DNA from 4 places in the Paenibacillus sp. LC231 genome. Region 3 is predicted to be linked to each of the others. Evidence: riboswitches for the same ligand, from Rfam matches in the RefSeq annotation. Region 3 holds a riboswitch; each other region holds the start of a gene.
The links. A riboswitch is a leader RNA that binds a small molecule or an ion and turns the genes downstream of it on or off. The one in region 3 is predicted to bind cyclic di-AMP.
Positions count from the first base shown of each region.

Region 1: linked by a shared signal. The riboswitch ahead of AK95_RS21710 (C40 family peptidase) and the one ahead of AK95_RS23925 (TrkH family potassium uptake protein) in region 3 are both predicted to bind cyclic di-AMP.
Region 2: linked by a shared signal. The riboswitch ahead of AK95_RS17125 (C40 family peptidase) and the one ahead of AK95_RS23925 (TrkH family potassium uptake protein) in region 3 are both predicted to bind cyclic di-AMP.
Region 4: linked by a shared signal. The riboswitch ahead of AK95_RS15170 (universal stress protein) and the one ahead of AK95_RS23925 (TrkH family potassium uptake protein) in region 3 are both predicted to bind cyclic di-AMP.

Region 1 is NZ_JFOM01000037.1:127,800-130,949, reverse strand. It holds gene lgt (prolipoprotein diacylglyceryl transferase) at 335-1,240, shown strand; cyclic di-AMP (ydaO/yuaA leader) riboswitch at 1,494-1,627, shown strand; gene AK95_RS21710 (C40 family peptidase) at 1,631-2,107, shown strand; gene AK95_RS21705 (flavin-containing monooxygenase) at 2,372-3,150, shown strand, end outside.
Region 2 is NZ_JFOM01000025.1:16,392-19,541, forward strand. It holds gene AK95_RS17115 (GNAT family N-acetyltransferase) at 1-261, opposite strand, end outside; gene AK95_RS17120 (C40 family peptidase) at 402-875, opposite strand; gene AK95_RS17125 (C40 family peptidase) at 1,323-1,796, opposite strand; cyclic di-AMP (ydaO/yuaA leader) riboswitch at 1,800-1,939, opposite strand; gene AK95_RS17130 (hypothetical protein) at 2,287-3,114, opposite strand; gene AK95_RS17135 (M1 family metallopeptidase) at 3,126-3,150, opposite strand, start outside.
Region 3 is NZ_JFOM01000044.1:66,149-69,298, forward strand. It holds gene AK95_RS23920 (CPBP family intramembrane glutamic endopeptidase) at 1-1,488, opposite strand, end outside; cyclic di-AMP (ydaO/yuaA leader) riboswitch at 1,780-1,924, shown strand; gene AK95_RS23925 (TrkH family potassium uptake protein) at 1,990-3,150, shown strand, end outside.
Region 4 is NZ_JFOM01000019.1:58,159-61,308, forward strand. It holds gene AK95_RS15165 (TrkH family potassium uptake protein) at 1-423, opposite strand, end outside; gene AK95_RS15170 (universal stress protein) at 502-1,185, opposite strand; cyclic di-AMP (ydaO/yuaA leader) riboswitch at 1,295-1,443, opposite strand; gene AK95_RS15175 (TetR/AcrR family transcriptional regulator) at 1,622-2,254, shown strand; gene AK95_RS15180 (ABC transporter ATP-binding protein) at 2,251-3,105, shown strand; gene AK95_RS15185 (fluoroquinolone export ABC transporter permease subunit) at 3,102-3,150, shown strand, end outside.

The DNA of each region.
Region 1 (3,150 bases), on a different contig from region 3:
GATAATAGTTGTTAGCGTTGCACCAAGTAACCAGGACACTTTGTTCTTCACGAAAAGGGATAATAGTAAATGGATGACAAACGGACAGATATAATATGCTATCAAATGAACGGTATTGTTGAAATCGATAAAATAGATATCCGTCAGAAAAACGATACTAATCATAGTAAACAGTAACAGTGAGCTTAAAATCATAATCCTAGGCTTGAGAAGTGAAAGAAAAGTATCATTGTTCAAAGTGTATCGCCTTCCTTATGTAAATATAGGGTGTTTAATTAATTATGAACTACTCAATACATCGGTTACAAACGATGTGGGATTGAGGTGAAAGGATTTGTACGAGGCGATTAATCCAATTGCATTTCGATTAGGGCCAATTCAATTATACTGGTACGGGATTATTTTAAGCGTAGCTGCACTCATAGGTCTTATCGTTGTTATACAAGAAGGCAAACGGTATCAGATCCATCCGGGGTTCTTTTTGGATATGGTACTTGTAGGCGTGCCATCCGCTATCGTCGGGGCTAGAGCTTACTATGTCGTATTCAAGTGGGAAGATTACCGCAATAACTTCTGGGACGTTTTCAAAATATGGAATGGTGGAATCGCCATTTACGGAGCTTTAATCGGAGCGATTATGGCTATGATTTTTTTCTTTCGTTTGCGTGGCTATAATTTTTGGCGCATTGCAGATCTATGTGCTCCGGGATTGATTATAGGACAATTGATCGGGCGTTGGGGAAATTTTATAAATCAAGAAGCTCACGGAGGGCCAGTATCTGAGGATTTTCTCAGAACAACATTACATCTGCCTAACTTTATTGTCAATCAAATGAATATCGAGGGTGTCTATTATCATCCGACCTTTCTGTATGAGTCCATATGGAATTTTGTTGGTTTGTTGTTGCTCTTATGGTTGAGACGTCAGCCTTTTCTACGTTCAGGGGAATTATTTTTGACTTATTTCACTTGGTATTCCATTGGACGGTTTTTTATCGAAGGACTGCGTACCGACAGTTTAGCTTGGTATGCCTCTAACTGGCTTGCAGCGTTGATGAAATTGCTTTGGTCACCGATGGGGCTTTTGTTTCACGAAGGCGAAATGAGTTATGGTACTGTTCGTGTTTCGCAGCTATTAAGTGTCTTGATTGTCCTTATTGCCATAAGCCTTATTGCAAACCGAAGGTTTAGAAAACATCAGGAACGATATGCAGACCCAATCGCCAGCAATAGACCTTAATTAATTTAATATAAGAGGCAGTCGACCTTGGTTCGACTGCTATTTATATTTCGAACCTCTGCAAAAGTATTACACTATTGTTTTATTTGCTTCTGCGTTCAAAATGAATTCTTTTTGAATAATGTCCTGATATAAGTCCAATAGGTACGGGATTTGAACAAATCTTAACATTAATTTAAGGAGGGAAAGAATTCTAATGATAAGATTGACAATCGAGAAAAAATGGACTACATTATGTAGGGTTACAAAAAATTCATAAATTGTGCCGAATTTCGTTTTTGAAAACGGGGGAACCATTTTTGGGTGAATTATTCTTGTAGTAAAGGGAGTATAGGGATCCTTCTACCGAACCCTCAGCTAACTCCGTAGGCATCGAAGGGAGAAATAATCTTGAAGAAAATTTTACTGTCGTTGTTAGGGTCTGCCATTATATTATCTTCGGGAGCAGCCAGTGCGTTTGCAGATAATCAACCTAAGTTGACTACTGAAGTAAGTAAAGTCGTTGGAACACCCTATAAATGGGGAGGTACAACTTCAAGTGGTTTCGATTGCTCCGGCTTTATTCTTTACATTTTTGATAAATTCAACTTAGATTTGCCACGTACATCGAGTGCTCAGGCCAAAGTGGGTACTCCAGTCTCAAAAGCTAATCTGAGACCGGGTGACTTAGTTTTTTTTAATACGAGTGGCAGGGGAATTTCTCATGCTGGAATCTATATTGGCAATGGTCAATTTGCACATTCGTCCAGTAGTAAGGGTGTAAGGATAAGTAAACTGTCAGAAACCTATTACAAACAACGTTATGTAACTGCAAGAAGAACCATTAGTCAAAAAAGTTACATGATGATGGTCGGAAGTTACAACTGAAATAATTAAAATGAACAAGCCCTTCATAAATGAAGGGCTTGTTTTATGATTTCAATTCAATGTTACCCTCATAGGTTTGCAATCGTGTTTCCTTCTTAGACATACGTTTGTACTTATAATTAAGTGTACAAAACACCAAATACTTGATGCCTATATAGAAGATCTACATTTCTGCCGATACTCAATATTGAGATATTCATTATTGATGAATAAATGCTCATATGATACTTTAAGTAAAAATATTATAGGAGGTATGATATTTATATGTTAGATACTATTGTCATCGGTGGAGGTCAGGCCGGGCTTGCGGCTGCTTACTATCTCAAACAAAATTCAGTGAATTTCCTCATCCTTGATGGTCACAGGGAGGTTGGTGATTCATGGAGAGACCGCTATGATTCTCTTCATCTGTTTACGCCAAGAATGTATAATAGTTTACCTGGTGCTCCCTTTCAAGGTGATCCTCAAGGTTTACCACATAAAAATGAGGTTGCCGATTATTTGAAAAATTATGCGAAGCGTTTAGAACTTCCTGTTCAAAGCAATACACAAGTTACATCATTAACCATGAACAATGGAATCTTTGAAGTCTCCACAACGAAGGGTACGTTTAGATCAAAAAAAGTTATAGTAGCCACCGGTCCTTTTCAGAAGCCACTAGTTCCTTCCTTTCATGACAAGCTTGGTGATGCAGTTATACAATTACATTCTTCTGAATATCGAAATAAGAACCATCTCAAGGAAGGGGGTGTTCTTGTTGTAGGTGCAGGAAACTCTGGGGCCCAAATTGCCAGTGAGTTGGCAGATGATTTTGATGTGCATCTGTCTGCAAGCGGTGAGATCCAGTATAAACCGTTACATATTTTCGGGAAGAGTATTTTTTGGTATTTCGACAAGGTGGGCTTTTTAACAGCAAACCGCAAAAGTACGTTAGGTAAATGGTTGCATGCAATGCCAGAACAGATTTATGGAAAAGAGTTAAAGCTGCTCATTCAACAAGGAAGGATACAACTTCATGCAAGGACGGAAAAGATAGTAGATCA
Region 2 (3,150 bases), on a different contig from region 3:
CATGCCAAGTCCGATTCGTGTAACCTCATGCATCGGAAACAGCTGGGCAAATCCCCAGAGGGCCTCCCGCTCATCCAGAACCGAGATGTACTGTCTCTGGCGAATGTCCGGATCGCCAAACTCCACCTCAAGCCCTTTCATCTGCTCCCAGGGAAGAAAGCCATAGATATTATAGGGAGGAGGGTAGGCCCAAGCGCATATTTCTTCGGCGTGCTCTTCACGCATGACTACGGTGTGAAATGTAATCGGTGTGGCATCCATTTGCGAAGTCCTCCTATCGTCTGCATAAAATAATAATCATATTACGAACATCCAAGTCGCATCAAAAAAGCCCGCAAAAGAGAGGTAAGGGCTCCTTTAACGGGCAAGCAGTATGTATAGGGAAGATTAGCCTCTACAGCTTAGGATGATTCACCGACCGACTCTTCATACTTATCATCGCTCATGATACGCTTTGCACCGACGTATCGCTGATCGTAGTAATCCTCTGCCAGGCGGTTGATAACCACGCCGCGGTTGGAGGAAGCATGGGCGAATTTGCCATCGCCGACATAAATGCCGACGTGGGAGATGCCCTGGCCCGATGTGTTAAAGAACACCAAATCGCCAGCGCGCAGCTCCTTACGGGACACGCTTGTCCCCATGTCGAATTGAGAGCCGGATTGATGCGGGAGCTTTAGACCGAGTTTAGCGTAAACGTACATGGTGAAGCCGGAACAGTCAAATCCGCTCGTGGTTGTACCACCGTAGCTGTATCTTGTACCTAGAACCTTATCGATTTCCTGATCCAGCGCACCATCAGCAAACACGCTGCCAACGCCCAAAGTGAACAACAGCGTGATACTTAGGGCTGCTGTCGATAATGTTTTCTTCAGCATGGAAAGCTCCTTTTCGTTGCCGGGAGGCATAGCAATCTATATATTAAAGCACTTACATTAATGACAAAGTTGTTACTGCGTCCATTCTATCAGACAGCAAGCGAGATTGGCAATTATTTCTTGATGGATTTCGCTATTTTTCAATAGCATTAACTGTCGAAGCACCAAGGAAAATCAATATTTTTCCAAAATGGGTGTTTAATGATGAGAGAGAAGGGTAAATAAAGGATAGATGATGTGAAGACATGGCGAAGTGAAGTGGAACTGAAGTGAACTTGTATAATAAATTTCATTTTTTTTCGAAAAAGCGGGAACTTTTTTGCTGTGCTGAACGTTATAAAGGTATACACACAATCAACAAAAGAAAAAAGCCGCTGGATGAGATCGGCACAATCTCATAAACCCAGGGCTTTCTTGTAAGAGTAAATCAATTAAGTTCCAACATTAATTGTAGTTCACAGCTACAGATTTGTACGTATTCTGACTCATAATTCTCTTAGCGCCTACATATCGGTTGGCGTAATAGCTCTGGCTCAGCGGACTGATAATGACACCGCGCGAAGATGAAGAATGAGCGAATTTGCCGCTCCCGACATAAATACCCACATGAGATACACCTCTACCGGATGTGTTGAAGAACACGAGATCGCCAGCTTTCAGTTTGCTCTTGGATACGGCCGTACCTACTTTGTATTGAGCTGCAGACGTACGGGGCAGGCTAAGACCAAGCTTCTTGTAAACATAGCTGGTGAATCCGGAGCAGTCAAATCCATTCGTTGTAGTTCCACCTGTTTTGTAAGAAACACCAATGGCTGGTTTGATTGCAGTATTTAATTTGGAATCGGCGAAAGCGCTTCCGGTCCCTAATGTGAGTGCGAGTGCGAGGCCTAGAGAAACAGCCGTTAACTTCTTTTTCAAAACAAAAGCTCCTTCCATTGCCTGCGAGGTTAGCTTAAGGGTTCGGTTGAAGGTCCCCTATGATCCCTCTCTTGCGAGATCAATTCACCCAAAACGGATCCCCCGCTTCCCATATCGTTATGGGAATTCGGCTCCTTAAAATGTTGATGAACCCATTCATTGACGTTTGACGTTCCAACATAGTTAGCGAATTACAACGTTCCTACATAAAAGTTACAGTAAAGATGACAAAGTTGTTACTAACATATTCGTTATTTTAGCAGAGTATTAACAATTTGGCAAACGAGGAAACATTATTTTTAAACAAAAAAACCTGTCCCCATCTTAAGGGAACAGGTTTTTTTGTAATATGGCGTTCAGAAATTTGTAATATTAAGGATAAATGAACTCTTATTCTCTGTAAAATCTAGCGCGGGATAGAAACGTGTCGCTTCTGATTACAGCTTATTCGCGAGCGTGTTTCATTATTTTAGGTGCCAAATTGTAACCATTAAGGATGCAGTGAGGAGGAATCTCTCCACAAATGATATTGAGCGGACATTGCCCAAATTTGGAAAAGTCCATTCAGGAAATAAGAGGCCTGCTGAATAATTAAGCCGATCAACCCGGCCCAGAAGAGCGAGGCCGAGCTCAGGAGCAGCAGAATGACACAGGCGGATCCGCCGATGGTGATGGATAACAGCATTGCTGTGCCCAAGCGGCGGAAGAGCGCATGGATAGAGCTGATCATGCTGGAATCGCCGGTACGGCCAAATTGCATATAGAGCAATAACAGGCGGATCAGATAGGCGTACAAGAACCAGCCAGCTGCATAGGGCAGTGCATGAAGCAGCAGTACAGGCTCCTGAATTCCATTCAGCAGAATCGGGAGGATTTTGGGCAGAATCCAGTAACCGGGCGCGAAGGTGAGAATAAGCTCAACCAGATAGAATAGCGTTACGGGTTTCCACAGTTTCCGCATGCCAGTGAAGAAGAATAAACCGCGCTCGCCCTTGGCTTCCTGGTGAAGGTTGTAGAAGATGCCGGCCCGAATGAGCGGGGTGAGGACCATCCGGATCAGAAGCAAACCGGCCAGAAGCCATCCGTAGGTGTGTACTGTGCTGCTCAAGGACAGGCTCATCTCGCCCTCGTAGAAGAATAAAAGACGGCTGAGCTCGTTAGGAGCGGCATCCGGATATCGCATCAGAAGGGGGACGACTGCCGATTTTACGAGTCGGTACAGGCAATATCCCCACAGCAAACGGTATAAGAAGAGCAGAATCGAGACGTATAGCTGGTCTTTAACACTGATCCATCCTTGGCCTGCGTAACTTTTCATGTGCTCCCCCCTCACCATGACAGGCTGCCGAACAGC
Region 3 (3,150 bases):
ATACCCGTATTTCAAAAAGATGTAGCTGAACAGCAAGCCGATGATAACCAGTTCAATGGGCCTGGAAATTACAGGGTATATCGGATAGAGTGTATGCCCGAGCGCCCAGATGATCGAGGTGATCAAACTGGCCACGAACGTATTGCGCACAATCTTTTTCAGCATTTTGATCCCGAACAGCCGATAGACGGCCTCCTCGGATATGCCGGCCAGCCAAGCCATCAGCGGAAACAGCCAAGGATAGAGCATGTTATAAGGCGACTGTGTGGCATCCGTGGTGGACCATGTATTCAAGGTTAGCCCCAGAACGACAAAGATAATGGATTGGACCCCAAGCAGGATGAAAGCCCACATATACCCCAGCTTCATGCTGTCCAGCACATAATGACCGTATCCGGGTTCTTTGGCGCGCGGCCATGGATTGAGCCCGTCTTCTTTGAGCCATAGCCCGCTCCCCCCGACAAGGGAGAAGTAGAGCAGAGCTGAGAAGATGAGCGAATAGACCGCATAGAAAATCATCATCCCGAGTATGCCGGTTTGCGACATCCCCTCGGATTTGAAAACGGGAATCAGATTGTACGTATTCAGCATCTGAATGACAAACAGCAGCGCCGATAGGAACAGGCCGCGCTTAAACGACGTGTAGGCTCTGGTCTTCACGCTGTACACAATCGCAAGTATGCCAAGGATGAGGGTGAACAGGCCATACCCTGCGAGCGTCAGCAGCGTGGCATCTTGGGTCTGCTTGTTGACATAGGCGGAATGGGCGGCCGGGACCGAAAAAGATGGCTCATAGGAGCGTAATTTCCCCTGCTCGAAGGTGAAACGGTGCTCCAATCTGGAATCGCCGATCTTGGATTCCGGATCCACATACCGGAGCCGGGGTTCCCCTTCCCGGGTAACCAGCTCCAGTTGCGAAGGATCATAGCCCGCTCGCTGGAGCCAAGGCTCAGCGAGAGCCTGCTTCTCGGCTAATGACATGCCGTCCTCGACGACAAGCAGCATCTGCCTTTGTACATCGCCCTTGTTCAGCTCAATCCGGTCATAGCTGGAGCGGGTGTAATCGTATGAGAAGCCAACGATGCCTGAATTTTGCATGTGCACGTCCACATTGAGGGCATCGCCGCCCGGCTCGCTGAAGCGAACGCGGTATACGTCATAGGGATATTTGGCTTCATAGGTTTTGTTGTATTCCGAAAGTCTTTTTTCCTTCGCCAGATATCCGTAAAGTTCCGATTTGGATTGATATGTAACCAGCGTGTCATCCGTTTTTGCAGCCGTAAACTGCAAAAACTCCTGAGCAAAGCTTGAAGCCGCTTGCCGAGCCTGCTCCTTGGATATGATATTCGGAGATGCCATCTCGGTAGAATCCGAATTCGTCGACGGAAACACCTGAAATAATAGGAACAGAATCAGGCCGACTGCGGCAGGCGCGATGAGCTGCTTCAGATTGGGCTTCAGCTTCAAGGGCTCTCTTGCACGATTCATGAAATTCCTCCTCTAAGAAAGTTGATACTCCCACTGGTATTCGATATGCCTGATTAAGAACGCATAGAGTCAATATAACATAGTTATGAAAGTCATAAGCAGCTTATCCCAATATCCGGAATAATGAAACAAATCGATGAAAATGAATGAAAGGTTTCGAAAACGTTAGAGAACCCTATGCTTGTATTCTTGAATATGCCCAATTCGCGCTCTTTTAAAGATTTTTTGGGTGAAAAACGGCATTGGGTTACGTACCGGATTGCGTTATAATCACATCATGCTTCAAGGAACCGAATATTCCAGCCGAATTTCGTACTGAAAATGGGGGAACCATGTAATTGGGGTGAATTTCATTATTTCCAGAATAATGAATAGGGCGACCTGTGAAAATGCCCGAATCCGTCAGCTAACCTCGTAGGCTGCAGCACAGGAACCAGACCGTAAAGGGCACTGCGTTTTCCAGTGTCTTTTTTTCTTGATTTTTTTTAAGAAGGTGACCGATTGAACTCTAAATTGAACTGGCTCAGGTTGTCTCCGCCGCAGATTCTCGTGCTTGGTTTCGCGGCTATTATTTTCATCGGGACGGCGCTGTTAATGCTGCCGATATCCACAAGTACAGGTGAACCGCTGGAATTTATCGATGCCTTGTTCACTTCGACATCGGCAACTTGCGTAACGGGTCTGGTTGTGGTGGATACAGGAACGACATTCAGCTCCTTCGGAGAGATCGTGATCATGCTGCTGATTCAGATCGGCGGGCTCGGATTCATGACGATGGCCACTTTGTTTGCCTTGGCTCTCAAAAGGCGCATATCGCTCAAGGATCGCCTCATTCTGCAGGAAGCGATGAATCAGTCCTCGATGGAAGGAATCGTAAGGCTGATTCGCAGAGTGCTCCTGTACTCCCTGATCATCGAGGCCTGCGGTGCCTTGATTCTGTCGATCCGCTGGGCGTTTGATATGCCGATCGGCCAAGCGATTTATTATGGCGTTTTTCATGCGGTCACGATGTTTAACAACGCCGGTTTCGATTTGTTTGGCGATTTTCGGAGTTTGACCGGTTATGTCTATGATCCTGTAGTCAACGTTGTCGTGATGTTTTTGATTGTCTCGGGCGGCATCGGTTTTATCGTATTATCCGATCTGATTGATTTCCGGAAACAGCGGAGACTTTCCTTGCACTCCAAAGTAGTGCTCACCATGACGGCTACCTTGCTGCTGGTTGGATTTATCGTCATTCTTATTTTTGAATTCACCAATCCGAGGACGCTCGGCTCCCTGAATTGGGGCGGAAAATTCTTCGGCGCGTTATTCCAATCCGTAACGCCGCGTACAGCTGGCGCGAATACTATAGATATTACGGGGCTTAGACAGGCCACGCAATTTTTTATCGTTATTCTGATGTTTATCGGAGCATCCCCAGGTTCAACCGGGGGTGGTATCAAAACAACAACCTTCACCATTATGGTGGGGGCGGTCATCGCCATGATGCGCGGGCGTGAAGACATCGTCATGTTCCGTTATCGCCTGGCCCAGGAGCGTGTGCTGAAGGCACTGACCATTGCATTACTGGCACTGCTGCTCGTTCTAACCGTATCGATGATTCTGTCGACGACAGAGGAAGGGGATTTCCTGGAGATTCTATTCGAAACGACGTCCGCT
Region 4 (3,150 bases), on a different contig from region 3:
TTCAAACGCGAATGCAATGAGTACCATATACATGGACAATTTAACCAAACCTTGTGCCGAGGTCGAATGCGTGGTTTGCTGAATAATCATTCGTTGCTTCAAGCCAATTCTCTTCCCCAGAACAATGGCAACCATCACGCCAAAGGTCATAAAGCCGAGCCCGCCAATTTGAATCAAGATCATGATAATGACTTGTCCAAAAGTCGAAAAAACACTACCGGTATCCAAGACAACGAGCCCGTTTACGCAGATTGCTGAGGTGGCAGTAAATAAAGCATCCAGCAGACCAATTGACCTCCCGGTGGAGGAAGAGTAGGGAAGCGCGAGCAATGCGGTCCCGATTAATATTAAAGTGAAAAAGACAAGCATGACGAGTTGAGGGGGACTCATATTTTTTTTAAGCTTGTTGATAAACAACTCCATTGTGTCAGGAGCGGAATGTTGTGTATTTCGATCGTTTGCATTCATAAATGTTCTTCTCACAAGTTCCACCCCCATTCTTTATTGATCGCCGGGTTTATCGAAGAATTTTCTGTTTTGGAAAAAAGACGAGTCTACTACTTTTCCGTGACTTATTTTCAAATATTGGATCTCGTGGTCTGTTTTTATTTTCAGCAAGCCGGTGTCAAAATCGGTATTTAACTCTTTGAAAAATAGACCTTCGGCTATTGGATCGCCCCCGGATTCCTTACTGCCAAGCAGATAATGAGAACCATCACTGTAAACAGTGACTCGAATTCCCCGTTCATGGGTGTCAGCTATTGGATCATCCATCCTTTGAACCGCTACAATGTGTAAGTCCGTCTCGCCTATCTGGTTTAAAAGCTCGTTAACAAACGAACCGCGCGTAATTTCTTGCCATCGCGTTTGACCGGATTGTCCGATGATTATTTGGGTGATTTGATGATTCTTGGCGGTTTCCGCTATGATTTCTGAAGCCTTGGGATCTTCATTCGTTTTGACAATGAAGGTTGCCCCATACTCGTTGCATTTCACTTGCCACTCAGCCATATACCTTTCTTGTGCCTGATCTAACTCACCTTCACGCAAGGGTATAACGCTCAACACAAACAGGGGGCACTTAAGCAGTCTGGCTAATTCGCCGCCTCGACGGATGAGACGTTCTCCGTTTGGACCGTAATACACGCATACCAGTATCTTTTCATTATTAAGCAGAATAATCATTCCTTTCTTTTCTAAGCACTACAGCGTTAACAAAAAAGGCCAGGAAGCAGAGACAGTTCTGCTTCCTGGCCTTGGTTGTACGGATCATGGACAAGTCAAAGTAGTAAGAGTGTTCTCTCCCAAGACGCTGACGAGGTTAGCTGTCGGATTCGGGATTGAGAGTCCCCGTTCCTTCTTATCCAGAAAGAATTCACCCCTAAAGCTTAGTCGCTTTGTTGGTTCCCCCGTTCCTCATAGAGGATTAAGCATTTATGCGTATGAAATTTATCGTAATAAATATTATGCTAAAACATGCTGAAAGTAAACAGTTACCGATAAGTAAACAACATCATATCAAATATATTGACAAACGGGACTTTGGGGAGTACTTTTATGAATATAAAATAAAATTATTCACAGAATCACAAATGGCCTGATTAAGGATGTGAAGTGCAACATGCCCAAAAAATTCTCGGACGAAGAACGTGAATGGATACGCCAAAAACTGCTGACGGAGGCACGCCATCATTTCGAAACGGCGGGCCTTCGCAAAACGAGTGTTGAAGATCTGACGAAGGCCGCCGGCATTGCCCAAGGCTCGTTCTACATGTTTTTCGGATCGAAAGAGGAATTATATTATGAACTGATTCTGGAGGAGGAGCAGCGAATTCGCAATGCCGTTCTGGATTTATTCCCTCCTGAAGAGGTCTGCAGTAAGGAAAGCATTAAACGGTTTCTCTTATATTCACTTAGGATGATGGACGAGAGCCCGATGCTTCGGCAGATGATGGATCGCGGGGAGATGGAGCTGTTGTTCAGGAAATTGCCGAAAGACTTGCTGGAGCGTAACTTTACGGAGGATCAAGACGCGCTCTTGCCTGTGATTACGGCTTGGCAGAAGGCTGGCATTTTACCTGGTACGGCACCCGAATCCATCGTGGGCATGATCAGATCCTTGGCACTGCTTACGCTGCACCAAAAAGAGATTGGAGAGGAGCAATTTACATCTACGATCGAATTGCTAGTCGAGTTATTATCTGCCGGTATGCTTGCGGTGTCTAATACGCCGAAGGGAGATGGAGCGTTGTGATCGAAGTAAGAGGGCTTCATTACACGTATCCGAATCGGAAAGAGCCGACCCTGCATGGGCTTGATTTTGTCATCCCGCCTGGCGAAATCTTTGGCTTTCTCGGCCCGTCCGGCGCTGGTAAAAGTACGACGCAAAAACTGCTGATCGGTGTTCTGAAAGGTTATCAAGGAAGTATAAAAGTCATGGGCAATGAAATCAGGGATACCGGTCCCGATTATTATGAGCGAATCGGAGTAGCTTTTGAATTCCCGAACTTCTACAGCAAATTTTCGGTTCTCGACAATTTAAAGCTCTTTCGTTCCCTTTACAAGGGGGAGACGGAGGATCCCATGAAACTGCTGGAACAAGTCGATCTAACAGATGCCGCGAATATGAAGGTTTCCCAGCTATCCAAGGGCATGAAGATGAGGTTGAATTTCTGTCGGGCGTTACAGCATGATCCAGAAATCCTATTTCTGGATGAGCCTACATCCGGATTAGACCCGGTCAATGCCCACCGAATGAAGGAATTGATACTTGCCAAAAAGGCTGCCGGTAAGACGGTTCTACTAACAACGCATAATATGCAAGCGGCAGAAGAACTTTGCGATCGGGTAGCCTTTATCGTCGACGGTGAAATCAAATTAATCGATTCACCCAGAGAGTTGAAACTTCGTAAGGGAAGAAAGGAGGTCCGAGTCGAATACAGTAGGGATGGCGAATTAACGGGGGCGGTATTTTCTCTGGATGGCATCGGTGAGAATAACCAATTTCTTAAGCTGATACAGGATTATCCCCTCGATACCATTCATTCGCAAGAGGCGTCGCTCGAACAAATTTTTATTGAGGTAACGGGGAGGCAGCTTGTATGAAGGGCCTAAGCTTATTTGTATTCGATCTGCGTTTCCAGTGGCGCC